DNA from 3 places in the Robertmurraya sp. GLU-23 genome. Region 3 is predicted to be linked to each of the others. Evidence: riboswitches for the same ligand, from Rfam matches in the RefSeq annotation. Region 3 holds a riboswitch; each other region holds the start of a gene.
The links. A riboswitch is a leader RNA that binds a small molecule or an ion and turns the genes downstream of it on or off. The one in region 3 is predicted to bind thiamine pyrophosphate.
Positions count from the first base shown of each region.

Region 1: linked by a shared signal. The riboswitch ahead of thiT (energy-coupled thiamine transporter ThiT) and the one ahead of ACVBAX_RS04435 (ABC transporter substrate-binding protein) in region 3 are both predicted to bind thiamine pyrophosphate.
Region 2: linked by a shared signal. The riboswitch ahead of thiM (hydroxyethylthiazole kinase) and the one ahead of ACVBAX_RS04435 (ABC transporter substrate-binding protein) in region 3 are both predicted to bind thiamine pyrophosphate.

Region 1 covers NZ_JBRKCV010000001.1:790,247-797,879, reverse strand. The annotation lists gene ACVBAX_RS04100 (VanW family protein) at 1-223, shown strand, start outside; gene ACVBAX_RS04095 (divergent polysaccharide deacetylase family protein) at 269-1,045, opposite strand; gene thiT (energy-coupled thiamine transporter ThiT) at 1,143-1,739, opposite strand; TPP riboswitch at 1,805-1,903, opposite strand; gene ACVBAX_RS04085 (methyl-accepting chemotaxis protein) at 1,992-3,683, opposite strand; gene ACVBAX_RS04080 (nitric oxide synthase oxygenase) at 3,784-4,872, opposite strand; gene ACVBAX_RS04075 (alanyl-tRNA editing protein) at 4,942-6,123, opposite strand; gene ACVBAX_RS04070 (ABC transporter permease subunit) at 6,225-7,172, opposite strand; gene ACVBAX_RS04065 (ABC transporter ATP-binding protein) at 7,169-7,633, opposite strand, start outside.
Region 2 covers NZ_JBRKCV010000004.1:117,793-125,425, reverse strand. The annotation lists gene thiD (bifunctional hydroxymethylpyrimidine kinase/phosphomethylpyrimidine kinase) at 1-408, opposite strand, end outside; gene thiE (thiamine phosphate synthase) at 429-1,064, opposite strand; gene thiM (hydroxyethylthiazole kinase) at 1,080-1,895, opposite strand; TPP riboswitch at 1,990-2,102, opposite strand; gene ACVBAX_RS09720 (methyl-accepting chemotaxis protein) at 2,208-3,986, opposite strand; gene ACVBAX_RS09715 (MATE family efflux transporter) at 4,182-5,531, opposite strand; gene ACVBAX_RS09710 (ABC transporter ATP-binding protein) at 5,547-6,317, opposite strand; gene ACVBAX_RS09705 (ATP-binding cassette domain-containing protein) at 6,314-7,132, opposite strand; gene nikC (nickel transporter permease) at 7,129-7,633, opposite strand, start outside.
Region 3 covers NZ_JBRKCV010000002.1:19,074-26,706, reverse strand. The annotation lists gene ACVBAX_RS04445 (efflux RND transporter permease subunit) at 1-335, opposite strand, end outside; gene ACVBAX_RS04440 (peptide chain release factor 3) at 489-2,069, opposite strand; TPP riboswitch at 2,261-2,371, shown strand; gene ACVBAX_RS04435 (ABC transporter substrate-binding protein) at 2,473-3,468, shown strand; gene ACVBAX_RS04430 (thiamine-binding protein) at 3,480-3,773, shown strand; gene ACVBAX_RS04425 (ABC transporter permease) at 3,770-4,543, shown strand; gene ACVBAX_RS04420 (ABC transporter ATP-binding protein) at 4,530-5,276, shown strand; gene ACVBAX_RS04415 (TatD family hydrolase) at 5,273-5,533, shown strand; gene ACVBAX_RS04410 (TatD family hydrolase) at 5,530-6,042, shown strand; gene ACVBAX_RS04405 (YjcZ family sporulation protein) at 6,082-6,225, opposite strand; gene ACVBAX_RS04400 (YjcZ family sporulation protein) at 6,258-6,368, opposite strand; gene ACVBAX_RS04395 (hypothetical protein) at 6,551-6,961, opposite strand; gene ACVBAX_RS04390 (hypothetical protein) at 7,249-7,554, shown strand; gene ytvI (sporulation integral membrane protein YtvI) at 7,589-7,633, opposite strand, start outside.

The DNA.
Region 1 (7,633 bases), on a different contig from region 3:
AAAAATCGTGAAACGATATTCCCACTCCAAACGTGTACCTTATGTTCCTCCAGGTCGCGATGCAACAGTAAGCTGGTATGGACCTGACTTTGTTTTTATGAATAACTATAAGCATCCTATTTTGATACGCTCCAAAGTAAGAGGCGGTTCCGTGTCCATTCTCTTGTATACTTCAGATGATGTGAATGTTGAACATAACCAAGTGCCAAGCATGTATCAATAAAAGTGGCTGTCCAGAGGGAGTACCCGACCCAATGGACAGCCACTTTTAATATAGATGAAAATACTTAGATCGGATGGAATCAGATAACAGCTCAGATACAGGGACGACCTTAATATGTTTCTGCTTAAATTGAGGCATTGACTCAGTAACTCCTAACGAGCATACCTTACCTGATGTACCAACATGTCCAATCGCAACAGCGGTACCTCGGCTCTCCGCAATCCTTGCAAGAATAAGCATTTGTTTTTTGACCTGATTCACAGAACAGATATCATCTAAAAACACATCTCGCTTAATAAATGGTACATTTAATTCCTCAGTGATTTCCTCAAATTTTGATTTTGGACTTGTTGCACTATCTACAATATATAGCTGCTTTTCCTTTGCCACTTCGACAATCACCCTGACAATCTCTTCATTCTCAACGACAAGCGAGCCCATATGATTATTTAATCCCATAGCATGAGGAACACTATCGATAGCATCAATGACTCTCTTTCTTACTTCTTCCTTTGATAAATCATTCGTTATTGGCTTTGGTCCTAACCAAGATGCCTTTCCTTTTTTCGGCTGCATAGGCAAGTGTACCATGATCTCTAAGCCATTTTCATATGCCCATTCTGCATGCTTTTTTGAAAGCTCATTAAAAGGCATAATAGCCGCCGTGATTTGCACATCACCTTCTAGAAAATCCTTAACACCTCCCACACCACCACCAAAATCGTCAATAATAATAGCTGCCTTTTTCACTTCCTGGCCATGTCCATGATGAGGGAACAGTGTAAAAATGACCAAAAAAATGATAAATGAAGTTTTTTTCATAAAATCCTCCATTTGAAATGTTAGTTATTGGTATAGTTTCTCTCATTGAGGAAAAACCATACAAAAAACTCGCCCAAAACATTGGACGAGTGTTGGATTACGATATTTTTTTCAAAGTCTCTGGAGAGGAAACCCTTTTGTGGAGAAGAAATCTTGGGGAACTAGACACTAAAAGGAATAAAATAACGGAACAATAGATAGCTGCTCCAATCATTGTTCCACCGTTTACGCCTAGCGAAAATAAGAATGGAGACATCCCATCCGGTGCATATTCTCCCCAGAATAAAAATCCCGCGATAAAATGCCAAAAATAACGTGCCCCACTTCCAACGAATGTGGCAACGATGATCCATTGAAGGGCTTTCTTTTTATTTTCTGTTAGTGCTACCTGAATTTTTTTCATAAAGAAACCTGCAAATCCAATAAACGCAAAGGCAAGAAAATACTCAATGAAGCCCTGTAACGGAGTCAAAATATATGCATCACCCATAGAAATTTGTAATAGTCCCCATAAAAATCCAGAAGCGGTTGCAGCAACGAATCCCCATCTAAAGGAGATAATCAAAATTGGTACCATCGCAAATGAAATAGAAATACTAGACGAAAGCTTAATCGATGGAAGAAGGTCTAGAATTAATGCAAAGGCTGCAAAAAAAGATGCTTCAATCATCATAATTAATCGTTTGTTTCCCATATAAAAAAATCTCCCCTTTTTCTGGAAACCTCAAGGAGAGCGTAGATAGACATGATTACACGAAAAATGCAGTCTTTCCACATCCCTGCGCTAGAATTATCTAACAGGTTCAAAGGGTCAGAACAAACGTTCACTCTCAGCATAACGCTCCCCTTGTGGTTTCGTTGTATGTAGTTTGTTTATAATTTCGTATTCATTATATCATATAAAATTAAATAGAAAAGCATCTAGTTGAATAGATGCTTTTCATGTTTATATTTTAAATCTGCGAACCAACTGCTGTAAGGTTTCTGCCATACCTGATAGATCTTGAGCACTTGCGGTTACTTCCTGGAGAGTAGCAACGTTTTCTTCTGTTCCGGCTGCTACTTCTCTGGTTGTTGCAACGCTTTCTTCTGCGATTCCTTTTACTTCGTCAATTGCTTGTACGACATTTGTACTATGCATACTTAGTAGTTCAATGGCACATGAAACGTCAGATACCTTTTCTATTACGTCTCCCATTGACTCTCCAATTAGAGCAAACGCTTTCTTTGCATCCTGACTATATTCGAATCCTTCTGATACTTTGTGAGACTGTTCTTCCATTGCAGATACAGCTAGATCCGTTTCAGATTGGATATAAGAAATCATTTTTGTAATTTGATCAGCTGATTTTTTTGATTCCTCTGCGAGCTTTCTTACTTCGTCTGCAACTACAGCAAATCCCTTGCCATGTTCACCTGCTCTTGCAGCTTCGATTGCCGCATTTAAGGCTAGCAGATTCGTCTGATCTGCAACCGTTGTAATCATATTTAGGATAGAAGTAATTTCATTTGAACGCCTACCTAACTGACGAATGATTTCTGAGGCATTCAAAACACCATCATTAATCAAATTCATTTGGTTAACTACTTTTTCGATAGATAATGCTCCTTGATCTGTAACTTGAAACGTATTATCAGCTGTGACGAGCATTTTTTCACTACTTTTTGTAATCAAACTTATATTGCTAGACATCTCTTCAATTAATGTGTGAATTTTGGTTAAATGTTGCAGTTGCAAATCCATACCCTCTGAGTTTTGTTCAACAATATAAGAAATTTGTTCACTTGCTTGAGTACTGTCCTGCGCACTTGTACTTAGTTGTTCACTACTAGCTGCAACTTGAGCTGATGAATCTCTAACTTGTATAACAACTTCTCTTAATCCAGAAACCATTGAGTTGACAGACTGGATCATTGCCCCAATTTCGTCTTTATTCTTCACTTGAATCTCATCTATAGATAGGTCTCCGCTCGCAACCTTCTCAATTGCCTTAGATGCATGAACAATTGGTTTCGCAATCTGTAAACTTATAATTGTCGCTAGTACTAATGCAACAAGAATCGCAGTTACACTGATCACAATCATTATTGTAACAATTCCATCTATTTTTTTTGTGGTCAAGCTACTTGCATGGTCTAAATGTTTCTCCTGAATAGATAGAAGTTCATTTACTTTTGCATTAAACTGCATACCTAACGTTTGAGCAGTTGATTTTGCTAGGATTAAATAACCTAATTCATCGTTGTCTTTTTTCATTTGTATTTGGTCTTGAGCAAATTTCGAATCATTTGTTGACATTTCCTCAAGAGCAGTTAACGTATCTAATAACTCATTATCAGTGATTGTTGTTTTTAATTTTTTCATAGAGTTATCAAAGCTCTTTACTGCCTCATCATATTCTGTCAGATAGTCAGCCTCTCCAGTGAGTAGGAAGCTCCTTACGGCTGCTGATTTTCTAATCATTTGCTCTTGGAGATTTTTCACTTCTAGCTTTTGACCTACTTCTTCACTTAAGAATGATTGATACGTATTGTTTACTGAATATAGTTGAAAAATCCCAGCACTTGCTACAACTACTAACATAAATAAAACAATAACAAAACTACCTATAATTTTTTTTCGAACAGTGATATTCATGTTTGCTCCCCCATTTATAGGTTGTACTTTATACCTATATTAACAATAGTTCTTTTGATATGGAAGCGTTTTATTTCGAATGAAAAGAAATAGACAAAATCTATTTCTTTTCGTAAGGAGCCATTTGATAAAAATAATTTGGCAATTGAGTGCTATTATCATATTGCTGGTGAAAGATATGGGTTAATGCGGGAGAAACAGGAGGTATTAACCAAGTCCAATTACCTGTTAATTTCCGACTTTTTTCTTTCTCTCTTTCTTCAAACAACTTAAACTGAGCCGCTGCGGTGTGATGGTCAACAATACTTACTCCAGCCTTTTTATAGGAAAATAGAACCGCTCGATTCACTTCAAGTAGTGCACGGTCCTTCCAAAGACTGCTATTTCTAGCCATATCTAATTTCATATGATCAGCAACGATAGGTAACACATTGTATCGGCCTTCATCCGCTAAATTTCGAGCACCAATTTCTGTTCCCATATACCACCCATTAAAAGGAGCTGCTGTGTATTGAATCCCACCAATTTCAAGACGCATATCAGCGATCATCGGTACACCATACCACTTTAATTTTAGGTCTTCAAACCACTCATATTCCGGATGTGAAAGATTGACCTCAAGAACGAGACCCGGAGGAATAGTTTTCCAAATTGGTTTTTCATTATTTACTTGAACCACTAGAGGTAATAGGTCAAAATTTGTATGCTTCCCCTCCCACCCTAACTCTTCACATATCTTTGTAAACGGAATAGAGTGGGGGTCTCCAATCAATCCTTGCTGTGTATCATATCCAGCATATCGAACAAGCTGGTGGTTCCAAATTCTAATGGAGTGTTCCTTTGTTTTTTGTTTGAAAATAGAAATGGTTGGTCTAATATGACCATTGTTGGTTGCAAATTTGATATGCTCGAAAAGAGCATGGATGATCTCATCGGAGTGATGTAAATGACGACAATCTTTAACAACCAAAGACTCCCAAAACAAACGTCCAATACATTTATTACTATTCCTCCATGCCATCTTTGCCCCATGGGAAAGTTCTTCATATGTATGTTCATATGTTCCCGTCTTAAGAATCGAACTTTTAACTTCTTCCACTCTTGTTAATAAAGTAATATGATCTTTTTCTAGTTCTATATAACAAAGAGTGATAAACTCTTCTGCTTTTTGGAGTAAATCTTCATTCAATGCTAATCCCTCACGTTTTTAGTTTACATAATAATATTATCGTAACTTTTGACCTTAATTGAATCTCATTCATTTTAATTGATGTAAAAGCATGGTAAGGAGCGCATCAGAAGTTATCGTTTTAGCCTCTCCACCTCCTTGTGCCTGTTTTTCATTTCCTCCTCCCCTTCCATTGATCACTGGTAAGATTGATTGAGCAAGATTCTTCATATTGATAGCCGACTCTTCTCTTTGACACACAAATTGAAGTTTCCCATTTATCTCTGAAACGAAAAGGACATTGACTTCCGGGTCAAGAGCCAAAACATATCGAGCAACGGTTTGTAGCTCTTGAAGGCCCTTATCTGCAAAACTAGCTTGAACAACTCTATGGTGTTCAACTTTTATTGCTTTTTTTAATAAGTCCTGAGCTTCAAACTGTAATATATTTTCTTGTAGAACCTTTATTTCTTTTTCAAGTGTTTTATTTCTTTCAATGAGTCGGAGGGCAGCAGTCTCTAGTTCATTTTGAGGTGCATGTAAGAGACTTGTTAACTTTGATACAACAGTTGTCTTATCATGAATCTGCTTTCTAACACGGTTACCACATACAAACTCGACCCTTGTTTTTTTCTTTTGTCGTTCAGTACCCAATATAGTAATCGCTTGAACCTCACCTGTACTTTGTGGATGGGTACCTCCGCACCCGTTATAATCAAATTCTGGAATGATTACTAAGCGGATATTTTCTTCAACTGAAAGGGTTTTCCGTAATGGATATTGGCTTACTTCCTCTTTTGAAACCCATTTAGTCTCTATTTTTCTTTGTTCTAGTATGATCTTGTTAGCTAATTCCTCAACTTTTTCCAGTTCGTTAGAAGAGATATTATCTACATTGAGATCAATTGTTACTTTTTCTGACCCAAGATGAAAACTGATGGTTTCATAACCATATAATTCTACAAATGCGGCAGTGAGGATATGCTGTCCAGCATGCTGCTGCATGTGATCAAATCTTCTTTCCCAATCTATATTCCCCTCAACTTTAGAACCAACAGAAATGGAGTCACTTATATAATGTCGAATTTCTCCATTGACTTCTTCGACATTCGAAACTGTCTTTCCGTTAATCGTTCCCGTATCGTATGGTTGCCCTCCACCAGTAGGATAAAAGGCGGTCTCACTTAGTACAATATAATCGTCTTCACTTTTCGTAACAGTTGCTACAAAAGTGGATTGATATACATTTTCATAATATAGTTTTTTTGTCATTTTTATATAACACTCTCTTTCGTTAAGAAATGCTACACCTACTTTATCACAAAAAGAAAAGAGGTAGCTATTTTCTACCTCTCTACTAGTTTTTATCGGTTTCAAATACTCACATCACGTTTTTGAAAATAAACAAACGTTGAGATCATAAACACAATATAATATACAGTAAGAATCAATAGGGAACCATTTAAGCTAATATTATCCAAAATCTTATCTTGGAAGGCAAATACGGTTAAGTCTAGATGTGGAAAAATTAGAAACTTTGCCCAAGTATACTCTTCGGCGAGCATAATAATAAGTCCACCTAATGTAGTTGAAACAAATAGAACAAAAATCCCAACCCCTACTGCTACTGCCTGACTTTTAAAAAGAGTGGACAGCATAAAAGAAATCGTAGTGATCATTAGCAAACTTGGAAGAAAATAGACTGTCTTTAACAGAAACTGCGTTCCAAGTATGGCCTCTTTTTGTCCATCGAGAGTATATTCAAAGAATGGTGTCTGAAAGTCTCCTAGACCAAAAAATAAAATTCCTACAATAAATCCTGAAACAAATAATGTGGCCATTAAAATGATGGCATATAATAAAACCGCAACATATTTTGACAATAAGATTTTCCATCTTTTATGCGGTCTTATGAGCAACTGTTTAATAGTCCCATCTGAAAACTCAGCAGCGACGACCGCACTTGCTACAATAACAGAAAACAAGGTGACAAGTGTTGTTACACCTATAACAACATCGTTCATAAAATGCCAATTGGTTTTTGCCGTTGGATTTATATTTTCTTCAAGAAATCTCTCATTTTGTTTGATTTGATCTTCTAGCCACGTTGGATCTTGGTCGGCGGGAGTTTGCTCAATTTCTAGTTTATACTGAGCATTCTGTGCTTCTAAATTTTCACGCCAGTTCTCATCGGCTTCTCCATTAATTCTTTGATAAATAAATCCACCAATCACCATTGCAATAATTAATATAGAAATATAAATCCAGCTTGCCCGTTTCTCAAAGATTTTTATCATTTCATTTTGAATCAGACCGATCATATCGATAGCTCCTTCTTTTCTTTATTTGTTATCTCAAGGAAGCGATCTTCAAGTGATGCTTTTAAATAAGAAATTTCATATACTTGTAGTCCGTTTGAGACAAATAGCTGATTCGCCTTAGCGACTGTCTCCCGATCCATAGATGCATATATAAAACCCGCTTCTATCTTTCTTCCTTCTCCCAAATTTTGATTTACTAGTAGGTTAAAGGCCTCTTCAGTGTTATCAACCTCAAACATCACATGTTGCTTTGTTTGACTGCCTAGTTGGACTGTTTCATCCATTCGGGAAATATGAGTAAGCCTACCTTTTTCGATAATGGCAAATCGATCACACATGAGTTCCATTTCTGAAAGCAAATGGGATGAGACCAATACAGAAATACCTTGATTCACTAATAATCTTAAATAATCACGAAATTCTCTTATTCCTTGTGGATCAAGTCCGTTCGTTGGTTCATC
Region 2 (7,633 bases), on a different contig from region 3:
TGTAACGATCGTCGCGAGTGGCAGTAATTTTTCTTTTAATGCTTTTACTGCTTCGTTTTGTAAAAGTGAAGCACCCCCTTTTGCAATCATCACCGGATCTACGACGATGTGTTCCATCTCATAAATTTCTATAAATCTCGCAACGGCCTCAATGGTGTCACTGTTAAATAACATCCCGGTTTTGATCGCATCTGGACGCAAATCTTCAGCAATTGATTGGAGTTGTTCTTGAATTCCTTCCAAAGGAACTGAATATACCCCCTGTACCCCTGTTGTGTTTTGTGCGGTTACGGCTGTTATCACAGACATTCCGTACACATCTAATTCTTGAAATGTTTTCAGATCGGCCTGTATGCCAGCCCCTCCACCACTATCTGAACCGGCAATGGTTAATGCTTTATTTACCATAGTGAATAACCTCTCCTTGACTAAAATTCATCAACTAATCTACGTAATAGCTTGGTATGCTCTTGAATATGACTGGCTCGACAAATATCGGAAATAATCGCTAGGCCATTTGCTCCTACTTTCATAACGGTTTCTCCATTGGTAGAATTAATTCCACCAATTGCAATTAGAGGCAGAGAGATTCCTGCGTTACGAAATTCAGTAAAGATATCCAAGTTTTGTTGTTTTTCGGTATCCTCTTTTGAAATCGTAGGATACATCGGTCCAATTCCTAAGTAATCAGCTCCGTCTCGAACGGCTTGAAGTCCCTCTTCAATCGTGTGAGTGGATACTCCAAGAATTTTGTTAGGACCGATTGTCTCTCTCACATATTTTGCATTTTCATCGTCCTGGCCAACATGAACTCCATCAGCATCAAGTGCAATAGCGAGTGGTAAATCATCATTAACGATAAATGGGACCTTATGTTCCGCGCAGAGTTCTCGCAGTTTTTTTCCAAGCTCGTACTTTTCTATTTCTCCAAGAGAGTGGCTCCCTTTTTCTCGATATTGAAAGCACGTTATTCCACCTTTAATCGCTAAAGCTAACGTTTCTTCAGGTGTTCGATCCATGCAATCTTGACTGCCCATTATAAAATACAGTTTTAGATATTCCATTTTCCCCAATGCTCCTTACATCGTTGTGATTTTTGAATACACTTTGGCTAGATCTACCACATCGGAGGATGAAGTGAGCATGAGTTGATTTAGAAATTCCATCTGAAAAGTACCAACATGTTGGTCACCTGTTGCTAAAATCGCGCGCTCAGCGACTGCACCATAAAATGCTGAAGCCCCTGCCGCGGCGAGTAAATAATTTGTTTCAACACTTGCAAAAGCTCCTACAACTGATGAAAATAAGCAACCAGTCCCAGTTACTTTTGTTAGAAGAGGATGTCCGTTTGAAACGATGATCGATTCTTCTCCATTAGAGACAATATCGTCTTTTCCAGTAACCACAACGGTCATATGTAATTTTTGAGCTGCTACAAGAGCGAGATCTGCGATATTTCCTTCACCTGTACCTGCATCAACACCGCGTGTCTGCCATTCTTCACCTACTACGTTGGCTACCTCGGCAGCATTTCCACGTAATATGCTAATATTCACTTCTGATAGAATTCGTTTTACAGTATTTGTACGATATACTGTTGCACCAGCTCCAACCGGATCAAGCACGACCGGTACTCCTTTTCCATTAGCAGCTTTTCCTGCAATGATCATAGCTTCTACTTCCGGTTCCCTTAATGTGCCGATATTGAGCACGAGTGAATTTGCTATGCTTACCATGTCAGCTACTTCTTCTTTGGCATAGGCCATAACTGGTGAAGCACCAAGAGCTAACAACCCATTTGCAACAAAATTAGTTACTACCACATTCGTCATATTATGAACTAACGGTGATTGTTCTCTTACTCTATCAATTAATGTTAAAAATTCATGACTCAACTTTCTTTACTCCCTTCGTATTAAAAACCTATTTTAAAACAAAAAAACCAGATTCTTATAGAACCTGGCATAGTTACGAAACAAAAAACATTCATCTTCGCAGTAACTACTTCCCTCCGCTGGTATGAGCCAGATCAGGTTCCAAGAGTCGAAAACTGGATATTGTTTTCTCTCAGCCCGAACATACGGGCCCCCCTAGTAGATTTCATATGAAACTATAATTCAATCATAGTGGAAGGTTTTTCATAACGCAACTATAAATTATTTAAATAGTAAAAAAGTTCTCTCTATACCAACAGGAGGGAATTCTATTTAAACCGTAAATTTCCTTAAAAGATCTTTTAAATTAATGGCCATTTCATTGACTGCCTGAACAGACGAAGCGATTTCTTCCATTGTTGCCAGTTGCTCTTCAGCTGATGCAGCCACCGCATGTGAGGAATTGGAATTCACCTTTGCAATTTCTGTTAGCACTTCAATATTCGCAGTTACATATTTGGAGCTTTCCGTCATCTTTTGCACATATTGATGAATTGACTGAATCGTCTTACGAATGTCTGTGATAGAGTGAGTAATTTGTGTAAATGATCTTCCTGCCTCGTTAACAGCAATTGACCCATTTTCTACTTCAAGTGTGCTCTTTTCCATCGCTTTTACAGCTTGATTTGTACCAGATTGGATTTTTAAAATAAGATCAATAATTTCGTTAGAAGAGCTCTTAGATTGTACGGCAAGTTTACGCACTTCATCAGCAACAACAGCAAAGCCTTTCCCATGTTCACCAGCTCGTGCTGCTTCAATAGCAGCATTTAAAGCGAGTAAATTAGTTTGATCCGCAATACTTGTGATCACTTTTGTTATTTGACTAATTTCCTTTGATTGACTACCAAGGTTATCAATCACTCCTGACACTTCTAAAACGGAGTCATGAATATGCGTCATTTGCTTAATCGCATGTTGTACGACTTGATTTCCGTTTTTAGACACTCCGTCAACCATATTTGCTGAAGCTTCGAGTTCTTCTGATGAAAGCGTTAGTGTTTCTTGAATCGTAGCCAATGTGTTCATTGTATGTATGGTTTCGTTTACGCTTTCTAATTGTTTATGAGAGGAGGCGGCCACCTCTTGAATGGAATAAGTAATACTTTCTGCCCCTTGCGCTGTTTCCTCTGAGCTTGCTGTTAAATCCTCTGCAGACGCAGAAACCTGAGTGGTTGTTTCATAGGCTTGTGAAATTAATGCTCGTAGCTCTTTTACCATTCGGTTGAAAGTAATGGTTAGCTCACCAATTTCATCATTTGATGTGACCTTCATATCCGTTTGACTAAAATCTCCCTCTGCCACTAGTTGAATTCTTTCTGATAAACGACGGATCGGATCATGAATAGACTTCATTAATACAAAGGCAACTAATACGGAGATACCAATAACTATTATTGTAAGAATCATTGTCCAAAGCTGAACTTGATTTCCGTTAGAAATGATTTCTTCTCCAAGCTGTTCTACGCTTTTATTTTTTTCGTCAGCTAAAGCTTTTAGTTTTGTCATCGTTTGTTCGGCTTTAAACTTTTCAGATCCAACATTTAGAAAGGCTTGACGCTTCTCTCCGCTGTCAAACACGTCAAAAGCATCCTTCATCATAACCTCATTCCATTTGACACTATCAGAAATGACCTTTTTTACTGAGTTTTCATCTTTGGTTCCTGCAACGTTAGTCAATAACTTTTTTTCTAACTGTTTACTAAGCTGTACATTGCTCTCAAAGCTTTCCTTTGCCTGTGGAGAACCATCAAGCATGTACTCATTTACGAGCCGTAATCGCTCAGCCATGTAAAATCGTAAATCTTGCAGATCGTTTAATTGCTGTGATTCTTCTAGAATAAGTGATTTTGCTAATTCATTTGCCTTTTGGGTATTGATCATGGAGTAAATAGCTAGTCCACTAGAAACTAATAACACTAGCCCGAAGCTAAGCATGATTTTTTTCCGAATACTTTGTGATTGAAATGGACTTTTTATGATTGGCAGATGCCATGTTGTATTCTTATTAATACGAATTCTTTTTTTAACCCATTTACCAATAGACTTCAATCCTTACACATCCTTCACCCGTTGTCCCATTCATTATGGCAAAGGAATATTAAGCAATTGTAAAGGGATTGTAAGTATTAAATAAATAATATAACTTTATACCTGATTCTTAAGAACTATTTTATAAAATAAAACCTAGGAAATGATGGTATTTCCTAGGCAAGCGCAGGTTATGACATTTCTCTGCAAAATTCCTTATCCGACTAATCGATTAGTTAGTTTTTTGACATAAAGAGATAAAAAGACGCTTCGGGATAGACTAAATAAGATAAACGCCATCCATACTCCGTGGTTCCCAAAAACAGGTACCAAACATACAATGGCTGCTAAAAACACAAGCAAAGCGATAAAAATAGAATTTCTAACCGATTTCGCGTCCGTTGCACCAGAAAAAATACCTTCTAGTTGTAATCCCCAAAATCCGACAAGTGGAAATAGAAACATCCAAACTAAGAATACATGAGTGGATTCTCTAACCTCATGAATTGTCGAAAATAGTGAAACAATAAAGTCTCCAAACAGGAAGGTCAAAAGGGATAAACAAATGGCTGTTGCAAATCCCCAGGTTGCAGAAAGAGACAAGGCTCGAAAATATAGAGAGCTGTTCCTTCCTCCAAACGCTCTACCCACTAAAATACTTGAAGCATTAGCGAATCCTCCAAAAAGATAGGCCATTACGTAATGGACTTGTAGAAGGATCGCATTTGCTGCTAATGTGAGCTCCCCCATGCTTGCTCCTTTTGAGGTGAAAATTCCAGTCATCGTGACTAAACATAATGTTCGGAGAAAATGGTCGCGATTCACAAGAAACATTTGAACTAAGGTGTCCTTCTTGATTAACGCAGCAATCGAAGGAATAAAGAAACGCCTTTTATTTGTATGATAAATAATGAGCATTCCAATTAAAACCGAAGACACTTCAGCGATTAAAGTAGCAAAGGCGACGCCTGCAACCCCCATATGTAAGCCCAGAACAAAGACAATATCTAGCACAATATTTAATAGGTTCATACCAATTTGCAGGAATAACGACATTTTTACTTTTCCTAAGCCGACTAGCCATCCGATGGTTACATAGCTTAGTAGAATAAACGGTGCACCCCAGATACGAATGAGAAAGTAAGTTTCAGCCAGGGCATTTGTTGATGTATTCCCTCCCATAAGGTGAAGGGATAAATGGATGATTGGCTTTTGAAAAAGGATGAAAATCAAACCCATCAGAATAGCAATTATCATCGGGCGGTAAAGCGCAAGCATAATTCCTTCTTCATTTTTTGCTCCATCAGCTTGTGACGTGAAGCCACTTGTCGTTACACGTAAAAAGCCGAGAAGCCAGTACATCGTATTAAAAATAACGGCAGCAATCGCTACCCCGCCTAACGCCGTGGGGTCTTGTATTCTTCCAACGACGGCCGTATCTACCACTCCAAGTAATGGAGTAGAGACTCCAGATAAAATTAAAGGAAAAGCTAGTATAAAGTATTCGCGATGAGTACATGTATGTGAATAACGGTGCACCATTTGTCTAACGGAAGCTAAGTTCATTCCTACTCCCCTTTCTTACAGCATAGCCGCTTGTAACAACGCTTTTGTATATGAATGTCGTTCAGGAGCATACAGTTCGGATAGTTGAAAATTATCGACCAAGCACCCATTTTTCATCACAAGGATTGTATCACATAAATTGGTGACTGCTCGTATATCGTGAGAAATAAACAAAATCGACATTTGTAAGGTTTTTTGCAATGTTTTTAATAGTTCAATGATATGCACTTGGACGGACACATCTAAGCTGGCAGTTGCTTCATCACAAACTAGTAAGGAAGGTTCAATACTTATGGCCCGTGCAATAAACACTCTTTGTTTTTGCCCGCCACTCAACTCATCGGGATAACGATCGACCATGGTTTTCTCTAGTCCTACAATTTCAAGCAATCTTTCTGCCTTTTCACGATTGGTATACTTTCCTGGCGGGAAATAGGAAGGCGTAAAATCTTTATAATTGTTAAGTGGCTCAAGTAAACTTTTCACTATGGGTAGTTTAGGATTTAAGGCACTACTTGAGTCTTGAAATACCATTTGGATATTTTTCCGGTAAGCACGAACGTCTGATCGTTTTTTAGGAGGGATTTGATGTTCGTTAAATGTGATACAACCATCTTTATACGATTCGAGACCAAGAATGAGTTTCGTGAGTGTACTTTTTCCGCTGCCGCTTTCCCCAACAATTCCAACGATTTCTCCCTTCTCTATTTGGAAGGAAATCCCTTGAAGGGCAGTAATATTGTTTGGATATACTTTGGAGACGTGTTCCACTGTTAGTAGACTCATACGGATTGAACTCCTTGATAAATGTGAGGATGATTTTCTCCTGGTAGTGACAACAAACATGAGCATAATTTTTTTGTATATGGATGTTGGTGTTCACATCGGATTTGTTCTGGTGACCCTTCCTCGACGATCCTCCCGTTTTGCATCACATAGATATAGTCGGTTCGCTTGTAGGCTTGGACGAGATCATGTGTGATAAATAAAACGGCACAGCCTGTTTCTTTTCTAACTTTCTCAATTGCATCTAACACTGCTTCTCCTGTCATAACGTCTAAAGCGGTTGTTATTTCATCACAAATCAGCAATTTTGGTTTTAGAGCTAATGCTAATCCGACCGCAACACGCTGGACTTGCCCTCCACTTAATTGGAAGGGATAGCTATGAAAGATTTGTTTGCTATTCAAATGTAATTCCTCGAGAACATGAAGAGATAATTCCCTCGCCTCTTTGTTACTTATGGAATAGTGTGAACGAATCGCTTCTACCATCTGTTTTCCTACTTTTATAAACGGGGTAAAGCTGCCGCGATAATCTTGGAAAATACTCCCTATCTCACTGCCTAGCAGTTGATGATGATTCCTTTTATCCATGGAAAGAAGGTTCATATCTTGATAGAATACATGACCAGTAACCATCATATTAGGAACCAACAAGCCTTGAATGGTCCTTGCGGTTATACTTTTTCCACTGCCACTTTCACCGATCAGTGCGACCATTTCCCCTTGATTCAATTCTAAGTTGATCTCTTTTAGAAGTATCTGATCATCTTTTGTCTTTATTGATAGGTTTTGTATAAATAAAAGACTTTCCTTCACATTAGGTTCCTCCTTTTTCCCGTCTTAAAATAACCTTTTAATCCATCTCCAAGAAGATTACAACATAGAACAGTTAATAAAATAGCAATGCCTGGATAGAGCATAAGAGATGGATGAACTTGAAAGAAGGATCTTCCTTCATTCAACATGGCTCCCCATTCGGGTAATGGTGCTTGAGCACCTATTCCAATATAGGAAAAAGAAGAAATCAGCAAAATGATTTTTCCTATATCAATGGCAGCCATAACGACAATCTCAGAATATATTTGTGGGATAATATGTAACCGTATGGTATGAAGAGTACTAGAATAAGAAAGCCTTGAGGCAAGAACAAACTCCTTCTGTTTCTCTTCTAACACCAAACCTCGCACAACACGAGCATAGACAATCCATTTTACGAGAACAATCGCAATTACAATATTGGTTAAGCTTGGTCCTAGGATTCCTGCTATCGCGATCGCTAAGATGAAATCAGGAAAAGCGAGAATTCCATCTATGACT
Region 3 (7,633 bases):
ATGCGTTGAATAATTTCATCCTGAATTTCATCAATATGTGTCGTCCAAGCAAATTGAAGAAGGATAAAGTTTGCGTCTTCCTGTGAGGTTGAAGTGAGCGTTTTTATACCGGGGAGAGTGGCTAAGTTACTCTCCAATGGTTTTGTTATTTTTTCTACAATCTCCTCAGGACTTGCACCTGGATAATTCGTTACAACCACACCTACAGGAGGTTTTATCTCTGGTATTAACTTTAATGGGATATTCACTAGCGAAACAATTCCAAGAATCAGCACTAAGAACATCGTGACAATTGTAAAGACTGGTCTATTTATAGCATATTCGCTAATCTTCATTCCACGCTAACTCCTCTCAAATCCCTCACAGATTCAGCCGTCTAAAGGCTTCATGCCCCATATTATAAAGAAGCACATTATCGTATGCAAATAAGCGCTGTATAAAATATGCTATAAAAAAGAAGCCCTCAAAACACGAGGACTTCTAGGTACTTATTGGTAATCATCCATAGGGTTATATAGTGTAATATCTGGATTTTTTTCTTGGAACCAGCGAAGTGCAAAATCGTTTTCGAAAAGAAATACTTTCTTATCGTAACGGTCCTTAACTAAAAGGCTTCGACTGCTAGAAAGATTCTCATTAATTTCTTCATTTTCAACCCAACGGACGATTTTCGAACCTAATCTTTCCATTAATACTTCTGCATTGTACTCGTTTCTCATCCGATGCTCGAACACCTCAAATTGTAGTTGACCAACGGCCCCTAACAAATAATCATCTGTTCGAACGGTACGGAAGAGCTGAATGGCACCTTCTTGGACAAGTTGCTGAATTCCTTTATGAAAAGACTTTTGCTTCATTACGTTTTTAGCTGAAACTCGAACAAACAGTTCAGGAGTAAACTGAGGAAGCTTTTCATATTGAAAGTTGTTTTTTCCAACTGTCAAAGTATCTCCAATTTGATACGTACCTGGATCGTACAAACCAATAATATCTCCACTAACCGCTTCATCAACCGTATTTCTGTCATCAGCCATAAACTGTGTTGATTGAGAAAGCTTCATTGACTTTCCTAAGCGTGGGATATTGACTGTCATCCCTCTTTCGAATTTCCCTGAACATACACGTAAAAAGGCAATTCTATCCCTATGAGCAGGATTCATATTGGCTTGAATCTTAAAAACAAAACCTGAGAATTCCTCTGATAATGGATCAATTTTTCCTTCTGTAGACTCCCGTGCTTGAGGTGCAGGTGCAAATTGAAGATATGTTTCTAGAAAAGTTTGAACACCAAAGTTCGCTAGGGCGCTACCAAAGAATACAGGTGTTAGTTCCCCATTTGCTATTCTTTCACGAGAAAATTCATTTCCCGCTTCATTTAATAGCATGATTTCCTCTAACGTTTGGTCATACAAGGAGTATTGCTTTAGTTTATGATCTCCTTCTATTTCTCCATCTTCATTTAACCCAACAAATCGTTCTTCCTCTTCCACACGGAATTGTTCAATTCGCTTGTAGAAACGGTCATATATACCGAGAAATTCTTTCCCCATTCCGATCGGCCAGTTCATCGGATATGATTCTATTCCCATAACCTCTTCAAGCTCAGCTAAAAGTTCTAATGGAGATTTCCCCTGACGATCAAGCTTATTGATAAAGGTAAAAATCGGAATACCTCTCATTCGGCACACTTTAAATAGCTTTAAGGTCTGCTCCTCTATCCCTTTTGCTGAATCGATAATCATGACCGCACTATCAACAGCTGTAAGAGTTCGATACGTATCTTCACTGAAGTCTTGGTGACCTGGTGTATCAAGAATATTCACTCGACAGTCATTATAATCAAATTGCATCACACTCGACGTAACGGAAATACCACGTTGTTTCTCAATTTCCATCCAATCGCTCGTTGCAAACTTACCCGTTTTCTTTCCTTTAACTGTTCCCGCATCACGAATGGCTCCACCAAATAACAATAACTTTTCTGTTAATGTCGTTTTCCCAGCATCCGGGTGGGAAATGATCGCAAATGTGCGACGTGATTGTACATCATCTTTAAAATTTTTTGCCATTATAGAATTTCCTTTCTTTCCTTACACAAATTCATCCATAACTTCAATCTTATCGTGACTGTATGAAGTTTGCAATCTGTTCTTTACAAAAGCAATCACAAACATATCATTATATTGATTTATTCATGAAAGTTCTTCCTTTTCAAGAAAATAATTTCTGCTATAATGAGATAGAAATCAAACTAAATAGGTAAGAATTGTAGGGGGACCGGTGAAGACCGGTTGAGAGTGCATCCAACTGATGCTGACCCTTTGAACCTGATCTGGATGATACCAGCGTAGGAAACATATTCTTTAAACAATAAATTTGTTTAAACATATGCGCCCGGTTCAAAAACTGCGGCGTTTTTTTGCGTCGAAAGGTTCAGTTCATATCCTACTTATACCATTGGAGGAGAAAGTAATGAAAAAATGGATAGTTGCATTTGCAGCTTCTGTATTACTCGCAGGATGTTCAGAAACAAATGAACAACAAACAGAAAAGGAGGAATCAAGCGCTGACTTAAAAAAAGTAACAGTTGTTCTTGATTGGACTCCAAATACAAATCACACAGGGCTATATGTCGCAAAAGAAAAAGGCTTTTTTGAAGACGAAGGTCTTGATGTGACCATTCAGATGCCTGGAGAAGCTGGTGCTGATCAACTTGTTGCTTCAGAAAAAGCAGACTTTGGTGTAGGTTATCAAGAGGGTATTACACAGGCAAGAGTTCAAGGGGTACCTCTTGTTTCTATAGCTGCAGTCATTCAACACAATACATCTGGGTTCGCATCACCGGCATCTAAAAATATTCAATCTCCTAAGGATTTTGAAGGAAAAACATACGGTGGCTGGGGCTCACCTGTAGAACAATCCATCATCGACTCCCTTATGAAGCAAGAACAAGCAGATGTAGAAAAGGTGAATATTGTAAACATAGGCGATGCGGATTTCTTTACTGCTGTTGAACGTGATATTGACTTTGCATGGATATACTACGGTTGGACAGGCGTGGAAGCAGAATTACGAGGAGAAGACATCAATATGGTTTACTTAACCGATTACTCCGAAAAGCTAGACTACTATACACCTGTGCTAACAACTAGTGAAAACATGATTAACAATGATCCAGAAACAGTAAAAGCTTTTGTGAAAGCCGCTTCAAAAGGCTATGAATTCGCTATCGACAACCCTTCCGATGCGGCGGATGTCCTAATCAAAGCTGCTCCAGAGCTTGACGCAGAGCTTGTAAAGAAAAGTCAGGAATGGCTTGCTACCAAATATCAAGACGATGCAGACCAATGGGGAGAGCAACGTTTAGAAGTATGGGAAAACTATGCTTCTTGGATGCTTGAGAATGGGTTGTTAGAATCAGAGTTAGAAGCAGAAAAAGCCTTTACTAATGAATTTTTACCACACTAGGAGTTGATCATATGACAAACGCACTTGTTAGTATACAAATTATCCCTAAGACAAAAAACGGTGAAAATGTGATTCCTTACGTAGATGAAGCAATAGCCATTATTGACGCGTCAGGAGTAAAGTATGAAGTTCATCCCTTAGAAACAACTATGGAGGGTGATCTTCAGGAACTTTTTGCAGTCATTACGAAAATGAATGAGAAGATGATTGAAATGGGAAGTAGCAATGTTATTTCACAGGTGAAGATTCTATATCAACCAGGTGGAATTAAAATGGATACACTTACGGAGAAATATCGTTCATGATACAAAAATTACAAAAAGGATGGAGACCAATTTTAGTTCTCCTCCTTTTATTCATTGGCTGGGAATTCACAGCAAGAATTACTGAGATTCCAAATTGGCTTCTCCCAACTCCTTCACAAATTTTTAACGAACTCATAAATGGTTGGGGCACTGTCTCTGTACACCTTACATCCACCATTCAGCTTATTTTTCTTGGCTTTGTTTCTGGAGTTACCGTAGGTCTGTTAACTGCTTTTATTTTACATAATATCCCTTTTTTAAAAGAGTCTTTATATCCGCTTCTTATTTTATCGCAAAATATACCCATTATCGTACTTGCTCCACTTCTTGTGATATGGTTTGGCTTCGGTTTATTACCCAAATTAATTGTTATCACTCTGGTTTGTTTCTTTCCAATTACCATTTCAGCCATGGATGGATTTCGCCAGGTTGCTGCAGATCTCTTCCATTATATGCGAATGGCAGGAGCAACAAAACGACAATTATTTTGGAAACTTGAATTTCCATTTGCCCTCCCTTCGATCTTTTCAGGGCTGAAAATTTCAGCCACTTACAGTGTCATGGGAGCCGTTATATCTGAATGGTTAGGATCTGAAAAGGGTATTGGAGTCTATATGACACTATCATCCTCATCGTTTCGAACCGATCGAGTGTTTGTTGCGATATTTCTCATTATGGTATTAAGTTTGTTATTTTTTATGATGATCAATTGGTTGGAGAGATTTATTATTCGTTGGAAAGCTGAGGGGAAAAATCGTGGAGCTTCTTGAATTACAAAATGTGTCTTTTTTCTATCGTAATAAAAAAATCTTAGATGATCTCAACCTCTTTATTAAGCACGGGGAGTTCGTAACGATTCTTGGTCCCTCTGGCAGTGGGAAAAGTACAATTTTCCAATTAATCGGTGGTCTGCAGGCTCCACAATCAGGGTCCATTATACTCGAAGGAAATGACATTACAGGTAACAGAGGACATATTAGTTATATGCCCCAAACCCCTTCCTTACTACCATGGCGCACAATCATTCAAAATGTTGTCCTTGGACAAGAGCTGCAAGCTAAAAAGGATTACGAATTGGCAGAAGATATGCTGCGAAAAGCGGGGCTATTAGAATATAGAAATGCTTTTCCTCACGAACTTTCAGGAGGTATGAAGCAACGGGTTGCATTTTTACGGGCACTACTTAGTCCGCAGCCCATCATCTGTTTAGATGAGCCCTTTTCTGCATTAGACGAATTAACACGTCAGGAAATGCAGTTATGGCTACTTTCGATTTGGGAACAGTACAAAAAAACCATTATTTTTGTTACCCATAATATAGAGGAGGCACTCTTTCTTTCCGACCGAATACTCGTATTATCCGATAAACCTGCAAAAATCAAACAAGAGGTTGTTGTTTCCTTCTCGCGACCAAGAAACGAGGAAATAATGTTCTCCGGGGAATTTCTTCAGTACAAAAAAATGATTCATGATTTTTTAAAAGAAAAGGTTGATCAGATATGAGAAAAATAATCGACTGCCACTTGCATCTAGATAAGTATGTAGATGCAGAGGTTCAGATAATGATGGAGACACTTGACGAAGTTGAAATGCTCATAAGCGTTTCCTATGACTTAGAATCATGCAAAAGGAACTCGTATTTTTCAAGGATATACCCTCATGTCAAATCAGCGTTTGGATACCATCCTGAGCAAGCAATAGGTTCAGATGAAGAAATGGCAGACCTTTTTCAATGGGTGTACTCACATTTTGATGGATGATAGCGGTTGGAGAGGTTGGCCTCCCCTTTTACTTACGGACTTCTACTTCCTGGAATTCCTCTCTGGAACCGTATCTAGAATTACTCGAAGAGTGGGTAAAGCTGGCTAACAAGAAAAACTTGCCTATCTCGCTTCATGCAGTTTATGATGACGTGCCAACCGTTTGCGCTATGTTAGAAAGGCATAGTATCGAAAATGCTCATTTCCACTGGTTTAAAGGAGCTGATAAAGATATGGATCGAATCATTCAGAACGGATACTTCATCTCGCTTACTCCTGACCTTTTTTACGAAGAAGAAATTCAACATATCGCAAAGCGCTTTCCCCTTTCACAGATCATGGTAGAAACAGACGGTCCTTGGCCCTTTGAAGGACCGTTTAGCGGCAGAATGACACATCCTAACATGATTCATCAAACAATAAGACAACTTTCTGAATTGAAAGCTATCTCACCGGAAAAGACATATGAAACACTGTATGTAAATACAAAACATTTCTTTCGTTTATAAAGGAATGAAGGTGAGGAACCCCACCTTCATTCTTTTTTGTTACCACTTAAAGCAAGCAGCACCAACAATGATTAATAGGATGAAAAGTACTACGATTAGCGCAAAACCACCGCCGTACCCAACGCCACCAACTGCTGGAGCAGTATAGCCGCAACCGCTGTAAGGATATCCGTATCCGTACATATCTATTCCTCCTTTACTATTTTCCAATTAAATTAGTAACCGTATCCGCCGAAGCCCCAAGAAGCACCGATGATAATTAAAAGGATAAATAAAACTACTAACAGAGCGAAACCTCCGCCGTATCCACCAAATTGTTCTGACATTTAAATTACCTCCTTAGTTGTAAGTCAATATATCCTATGTAAGAAACCCAAAATGTGCGAATAGTCAAACGCCCTTTTTTAGGTAAAAAGCGGAGGCGGCTTGTACAGGGGCGACAGGGATTTCAAACTAGTTTAGGCTTTACCCAAAACAAGAGCCTCCCTAATTGGGGAGGCTCTTGTTTCTACATGATCGGTCTCATTTCATAATTATTAATAATAGATTCTTTCATTTCAGCAAAATTATATTCGTATTGAATCTGATTTGGCAAGGGAAGTTCAATCCAACGATATAGACCAAATTGAGTAATTTGTTCTTTATAAATTGGTCGACAATTTTCTAATACACTTACATTGAAGGATTCAAAACCATCCAATTGAATTACTTCTTTAAGTAATTGCCTTTTCATTTCGAGACTCGTTACTTCTTTCTCCTTCTTGGAAGGAAGATGAATAACAATTTTTTCATCTTTTATTTGCTCCAAAATCATTAATTTTGATCTAGAAAGCTTCTTTAGCATTCTATTAATTTTCCAAAGAGAGACACCATCAATCGTTTTAAAAATTAACGCCATATTTTTTTTCATCTTTTCCATTTCCTTTATTTCCTCATTTTCGTATGTATGCATAACATATCACAATTTGTCGATTTTAAAAATTGGACAATTGACCTAGCAAGTACTTGTCGTTTTGTTTTTCTTATTCAAGATCAGGACGTTTGTTGTATGTTTCTATCATACATTACCAATATTGTTGTACATTTACCTTCTAATTTTAAAAAAACCATTCTAAAGTAGTTTAATAGATTTTATGAAAAAAGGAAACTTCCATCTTATTCCTGCATAGATTTAAAGGTAGATAGAAGTAAAGGCGGAGAACAAAAGTGAGTCGATTGAAACGATACATGACATATAAACCTTGGGTCAGTTTGAAAATTGTTTTCTTACTAGTTTGTCTCATCGTACTTTTCCTTTTAGTAGCAAAGCTTTACGTTAATAATACTAACGTTACTGATCAACCTAAGATTGACGAACCAGGGGAAAAAATCATCATCATCTTACCGAGTGGGAAAAAAGTATATACGTATGAAAACTTGATTGTATATGAGAACGGAAAACTGTACTACAAAGGAGATCGATCAGAGCTTGATTTAACCGGTGGAATTGTCAAATATGAAGATTGGGATTAAAAACGAAAAGCCATCCATCGATGGCTTTTCGTTTTTATATTTTATAGTTTACTTTAATAACATTTGCTTTTTTTAATGT